One region of the Nocardia sp. NPDC023733 genome, then DNA from elsewhere that is predicted to be linked to it. Evidence: riboswitches for the same ligand, from Rfam matches in the RefSeq annotation. Region 1 holds a riboswitch; the other holds the start of a gene.
The links. Region 1 has a riboswitch for S-adenosylmethionine ahead of AB0F86_RS25300 (LLM class flavin-dependent oxidoreductase). Riboswitches for the same ligand answer to the same signal wherever they lie in the genome.

Region 2: linked by a shared signal. The riboswitch ahead of AB0F86_RS20005 (rhodanese-like domain-containing protein) and the one ahead of AB0F86_RS25300 (LLM class flavin-dependent oxidoreductase) in region 1 are both predicted to bind S-adenosylmethionine.

Annotation. Positions count from the first base shown of each region.
Region 1 covers NZ_JBFAAN010000008.1:87,451-90,643, reverse strand. The annotation lists gene AB0F86_RS25305 (ABC transporter substrate-binding protein) at 1-103, opposite strand, end outside; gene AB0F86_RS25300 (LLM class flavin-dependent oxidoreductase) at 154-1,224, opposite strand; SAM riboswitch class I at 1,231-1,326, opposite strand; gene AB0F86_RS25295 (hypothetical protein) at 1,585-2,292, shown strand; gene AB0F86_RS25290 (glycosyltransferase) at 2,388-3,193, opposite strand, start outside.
Region 2 covers NZ_JBFAAN010000004.1:326,540-329,732, forward strand. The annotation lists gene AB0F86_RS20000 (O-succinylhomoserine sulfhydrylase) at 1-1,200, opposite strand, end outside; gene AB0F86_RS20005 (rhodanese-like domain-containing protein) at 1,211-1,627, opposite strand; SAM riboswitch class IV at 1,645-1,762, opposite strand; gene AB0F86_RS20010 (hypothetical protein) at 1,808-2,266, opposite strand; gene AB0F86_RS20015 (FAD-dependent oxidoreductase) at 2,458-3,193, shown strand, end outside.

The sequences.
Region 1 (3,193 bases):
AGCACGACGGTGCCTGCGAGAGCCCGTAGCGCAGGGTGCCACCGGGTTGTGGGGGACCGGCTTGTCCGCCGCCGACGGTGTCACCGCCGCCGCAGGCGACCACCGTCGTGGTGGCGGCGAGAACACCGGCGAACGCGGCGATGCGATGTCGAATCACGAAACAACTCCAGCGAATTCACGGCCTGCGGCCAGGGGACGGCTCGGGATGCGGTGGCGCAACTCCGGCGCCACCTCGGCCTGGAACAGTTCGAGACTGTCCAGATAGTCGGACTCGGCTCGGCCCTCACGATCGGCGGACAGGTGGATCACCTCGTGCCCGAACTGCTCGTGGTACCGGCCGACCTTGTCGATCACCTGTTCCGGGCTGCCCACCAGGGCGGAGGAACGGGCGACGAAATCCTCGACGGTCTCGAAGACCACCGGATTGCCCACCTGCCGCTGCAACGCGGTCCGCGCCTCGTAGAGCGGGCGATATACCTCGACGGCCTCCTGGGACGTCCGCGCCACGTGCAGACCGGCCGTGCCCGCGCCGACCAGGGCGTCGGCGGGGTCGCGACCGTAGTCCACCCAGCGCTGCCGGTAGTGGTGGATCAGTTCGGCGTACGGCTCGATCGGGTGCGTGACGTTCGCCGAGAACACCGGGTCACCGTGACGCGCGGCCAGTTCCACCGATTCCCGGCTCGTCGCGCTGCCGTGCCAGATCCGCAACTTCGGCTGCAAGGGGCGCGGCAATGCTCGTGCGTCGGTGAGCGGCGGCCGGAAACGGCCCGACCACGTCACTTCGTCGCGGTTCCACAGTGCTCGCAGCAGTTCGTATCCTTCGCGGTTGCGGTCCCACTGGTCCTCGGTCGTCACGTGGTAGAGCTGCGCCTGGGCGGTGCCGTTGCCCTTGCCGATGATCAGTTCGAGCCGCCCGTCGGACAGGTTGTCGAGCGTGGCGTAGTCCTCGAAGGCGCGCACCGGGTCGAGCAGGCTCAAGGTGGTGACTGCGGTGAACAGGGTGATCCGCGAGGTGACCGCCGCCAAATGGCTGAGCACCACCGGGGGAGCGGCGGACAGGAATGGGTCTTCGTGCCGTTCGCCGACCGCGAACCCGTCGAAGCCCAATTCCTCGGCGCGCCTGGCTTGTTCGACAACCTCACGGAAACGATCACGGGTGCTCGGCACAACGCCGGTCACCGGATCGGGAACCCGGGTGATCAGCGTCATGAGCAGGAATTTCATCGATCTCCTCCATCGAACCCGGCAGAAGCACCCACACCCGGACAGACGGGCGGGTTGCTGCGACGTCGTAGAGCCAGGTCTCTCAGTCGCTCTGGATGGTGTGCCCGCTGCCGAAGCGTCGAGCCGGATCAGCATGTGGCACAGCTGTGATGGCGCACAACGGTAGAAATCAGCGTGAGCGCAGCGGTTGGAATCGGGTGCTGGTGCGGGCACAATCGCCGACGTCGGGCCCGGTCGACCCACCCCTGGCCCCCGCTGTGGCGGTACGCGACGCGCCGAATACTCGGTCACTTCACCTGCGGTGATTCACCGGGTTTCGGGAGTAATCTCGGCCTTCTCAGCGTCGATGAGGAGTTCGCCGTGACTGTTGCGCGTCGTCTGACCACACTGACCTCGCTGACGGCCTGCGCCGCCGCCGTGCTGCTGGCCGCCCCCGTCGCCGCCGATCCACCGGTGCGGCCGGCCGTCACCCGCGACGCCCCGGCCACACCCACCGCCGGCCCCGGAGATCTCCTCGCCGCCTACCAGACGGTCGTCGAAACCCTCGAGGCCCTCGGCATCCAGCCATTCCTGTACCCGACGGTCGCCGCGAACTGTTCCGGCGACGGTTTCGGCCTGGTCCCGGCCGTCGCGGGTGCGGTTCCCGGCCCGTGGCCGACGAACACCCTCCCGATCCCCGGACTCGACCTCACGGCCGTGAAGTCAGGCCAGACGCTGTTCACGTTCCTCCCGTACGGCCTGGAACCGGACACGGCCGCCACCAAGACTTCCGGTATGCAGGTGGCCTGGCTCAACCTCAGCACCGGCCGGGGCGGGATGGCCTCGATGGGGACGATCGCCGACATCGTCCGGGCGATGGTGCCGCCCGAGGTTCCCGCCGAACTCCGGCCGCTCGCCGAGAACGTCATCCGCGATTTCCTGCGCACCGCCATCCCCGTCGGTGGTGTGCGCGCCGTCCCTGTCGACACCGGGAAGGGCACTGTCCTCGCCGCCGTCTTCGGTACCACCGACAACGCGGGCCGCTCGTGCTTCTTCTTCCCGACCGTCGGGATCACCGAGGTCGCCTGATCCGGTTTCGGCGAGGGCGCACCGTTCGGCAGCGCACGGCTTTGCCGTTGTCCGGTGGCCGCACCGAGCGGGGTGGAATACCTGGGCCGCGCGGGTCAGCCGTGACGAGCGAGCGGTGTTTCCGGTGCGACAAGGGGACGCTGCTTCCAGCGCAGCCGCCCGGTGCGATGCAGGCGGTGCGAGCGGGCCCACAGGGTGAGGTAGTAGCCGACGGAAACCGGATGGGCCAGTGCCGAGCCGAGGTCGGCGCCGGTGGGTGGGCGCCGGGTTTCGACGGCTCGGGCCATGAGCCGACCGGTGACGGCGGCGAGGTAGCCGAGCAGACCAGCCCGGCGCACCCGGCCACGACCGACGAGAACCGCCAGCGGCGGAACCCAATAGGCAAGGGCGGCAAGGACACCGATGGCCGCGCCGGTGTCGACCCGGCCGCCGTAGGCCGACCACAACCAGCGGGTGTAGCCGCCGGCGAGGTCGTCGGCGCCGGTGTACATGCGGGTGCGGGCGGCGGGCCCGGCGGTGACGAGCGCGGTCCGATGACCCGCCCGCCGCAGCGCCCGCGCGAGATCGAGATCCTCGGTGGCGCTGGCCGCCACACCGGCGTGACCCCCACCCTCCCGGTACGCCGCGGCGTCGACGGCGAGGAACTGCCCGCACGCCACCGCCGTCGACGGCCGCAAGCTGTGATTGGCCGGACCCACCGGAAGCGTCGACGCCCACGACCAGGCCAGCAGCGGCTGAACCAGCTGCTCGGCGACCGAACCCGAATCCTGGGTCGGCCACGCCGACACCAAACCCGCGCCGCGCTTGCGCAATTCGGTCACCGCGGCGGCGATCGCCTGCGGTTGGAGGCGCACATCGGCGTCGACGAAGACCAGTGCCGCCGCATCGGTCCTGGCGGCCA
Region 2 (3,193 bases), on a different contig from region 1:
GGCGTGGTCGAGGTCGCCCAGGAGGTCTTCGATGTCTTCCAGGCCGACCGAGATGCGGACCACGCCGTCGGACAGGCCGATCGAGGCGCGGCCATCCGGACCCATGGCCCGGTGAGTGGTCGTGGCCGGGTGGGTGATCATCGTCTTGGCGTCGCCGAGGTTGTTGGAGATGTCGATGATGCGCAGACGGTTGAGTACCTCGAAGGCGCGCTTCTTGCCGTCGTCGCCGTGCAGGGCGAAAGTGACGACGGTGCCGCCGCCCGACATCTGCTCCTGCGCCAAGGCGTGTTGCGGATGTGACTGCAGGAACGGGTATTTCACCCATTCGACCGACTTGTTCGTCTCCAGGAATTCGGCGACCTTCAGCGCCGATTCGGTGGATTGACGCACGCGCAGCGGCATCGTCTCCAAGCCCTTGAGCAAGGTCCAGGCGTTGAAGGGGCTCAGAGCCGGACCGGTATGGCGCATAAGGGTTTTCACCGGACCATCGATGTAGTCCTTGGCGCCGAGGATGGCGCCGCCGAGTACGCGGCCCTGGCCGTCGATGTGCTTGGTGCCGGAGTAGACGACCACGTCGGCGCCGAGTTCGAACCCCCGCTGCAGCAGCGGGGTGGCGAAGACGTTGTCCAGCACCACTTTCGCGCCCGCGGCGTGGGCCAGTTCGGTGACCTTGCGCACGTCGACCAGGGTTTGCATCGGGTTGGCCGGGGTTTCGAAGAACACGGCCTGGGTGGGTACCGACAGGGCCTGTTCCCACTGGTCGAGGTCGTCGCCGTCGACGAAGACGGTCTCGATGCCCCAGCGCGGCAGGATCTCGTTGCACACCACGAAGCAGGAGCCGAACAGGCTGCGCGCGGCGACGAGCCGGTCACCCGCCTTCAGCAGCGCGCCCAGCGCGGTGAAGACCGCCGACATGCCCGAGGCGGTCGCGAACGCGGCCTCGGCGCCGTCGAGCAGGCGGATGCGCTCCTCGAACATGGCGACCGTCGGGTTGCCGAAGCGGGAGTAGACGAAGTGCTCGACATCGCCGGTGAACGCGGCCTCGGCGGCCTCGGCGTTCTCGTAGACGAAGCCGGAAGTCAGATACAGCGCCTCGGACGTCTCGTCGAATCCGGAACGGCGCAGGCCACCGCGCACGCCGAGGGTGGCGGGGCCGACCCCTTCCGGCAGCGGCTTGTCGAAGGAACCACCGGTGATCATGCGAGTCTCCTTATGCCTGGCGCCACGGCAGGCCGACGGCGCGCCAGCCGGTGCTGCCGCGCTGCCCGAACGCGTCGAGGCCGCCCTCGAAACCGTCGAGCACGTTGTAGGAGGGGGTGATCCCCGCCGCGGTCGCCACCGTCGCCGCATGCGCCGAGCGCTGACCCGAGCGACAGAGGAACACCACAGGGGCATCGGCCGGGCGGTCGGCGAGGACCTGTTCGAGCTGCTCACCGAAGCGCGGGTTGCGCGCGCCGGTGCCGTCGACCCATTCGATGAAGTGCGCGGGGCGCTCGATGGAGCTGGTGTCGGGGATGCCGATGTGGGCCCACTCGCCTTCGGTGCGCACGTCGACCAGCACCGCGTCGGGATGCTCGGTCAGAATCTCCCACGCCTTCTCAGGGGTGATGTCGCCGGCGTAACTCATGTCGATCCTCCTGCGTGAATCCGCTCTTGCCGTGGCGGGGAGTCCAGCACACGGCCAGGTCGTCACCCGGAGCACCCCACCGCGGAGGAGGGTTGCCGACCAGCGAGCCGGGGCTTGGCGCTGGTACTCATGACCTTGCGATCTGAGATTGCCCCGGCACTGGTCACCGTGTCAAACCCCTCAGGGGGTGCACACCAGCCAGGCGCCGTCGGCCCGGGTGAGATTCCACGTGCTCGACGTCGACTGCCCGCCCACCGAAACCGTGGCGTCGATCTTGGCCCGGTTGCCGTTCACGGTGGCGTTGGCAAAGCCCTTCTTGTCGATCGTCGCCGCTGATTCCGGGCCGCCGAGCCGTTCGGTGAGGCCCGATTTCGCCTCGTCGAAACCGGGGCAGGCCACCCCGGGCGGCGGACGCTGATCGGTGCGCGAGCGCGCGTCGATATAATTGGTGACGGCGGCCGCGAGCCGATCGGCCTCTGTGACATTTTTCTCAGCGGGCGCGAGGAGCCCGCCGACGACGATGCTGATGAGCACGACCACCGCGATCACCGCGGCCGCGACGAACGGGACGATGGACCGCTTGTCGGTCTGATCGACCTCGATGGGCTGATCGTCCGAGCCAGTTTGCTCCTCGTTCATGTTGTAATCCTGACAGACCCGGGGCGGACAGCTACACCGCGCGCCGGGTAGCCGCAACACCGCAGCTAGAATCGCGTTGATTACGGCCTGCCGCCGATGAGGACGGCAGCTGCCAACAGCCGGATCGCGACTTAGCCTAAGCTAAGTTGACGCCGTCACATCGTTTCTCGACCAAAGGGTGCGCGTAGACAATGACCGAACAGACAGCGACTCGCCCGCTTCGCATCGCGATCGTGGGTGCGGGACCGGCCGGTATCTACGCCGCCGACGCCTTGATGAAGTCCGATGCCGAGGTCAGCATCGACCTCTACGAGCGCATGCCCGCGCCCTTCGGTCTCATCCGCTACGGCGTGGCGCCCGACCACCCGCGCATCAAGGGCATCATCACCGCCCTGCACAAGGTGCTCGACAAGGATCAGGTGCGCCTGCTCGGCAACATCGACTACGGCACCGACATCACCCTCGACGACCTGCGTCAGTTCTACGACGCGGTGATCTTCTCCACCGGCGCCAACGCCGACCGCGCGCTGCCGATCCCCGGCATCGATCTCGACGGTTCCTACGGTGCCGCCGACTTCGTCTCCTGGTACGACGGGCACCCCGACGTGCCGCGTTCGTGGCCGCTGGATGCCGAGAAGGTCGCCGTGCTCGGTGTCGGCAACGTGGCCCTCGACGTGGCGCGCGTGCTCGCCAAGACCGGCGACGAGCTGCTGCCCACCGAGATCCCGCCGAACGTCTACAAGGGACTCAAGGAGAACAAGGCCGTGGAGGTGCACGTCTTCGGGCGTCGCGGTCCCGCGCAGGCCAAGTTCACCCCCCTCGAGCTGCGTGAACTCGACCACTCGCCCACCATCGAGGTGATCGTCGACCCCGAGGACATCGACTACGACGAGGGTTCCGAGGCCGCGCGCCGCAACTCCAAGCAGG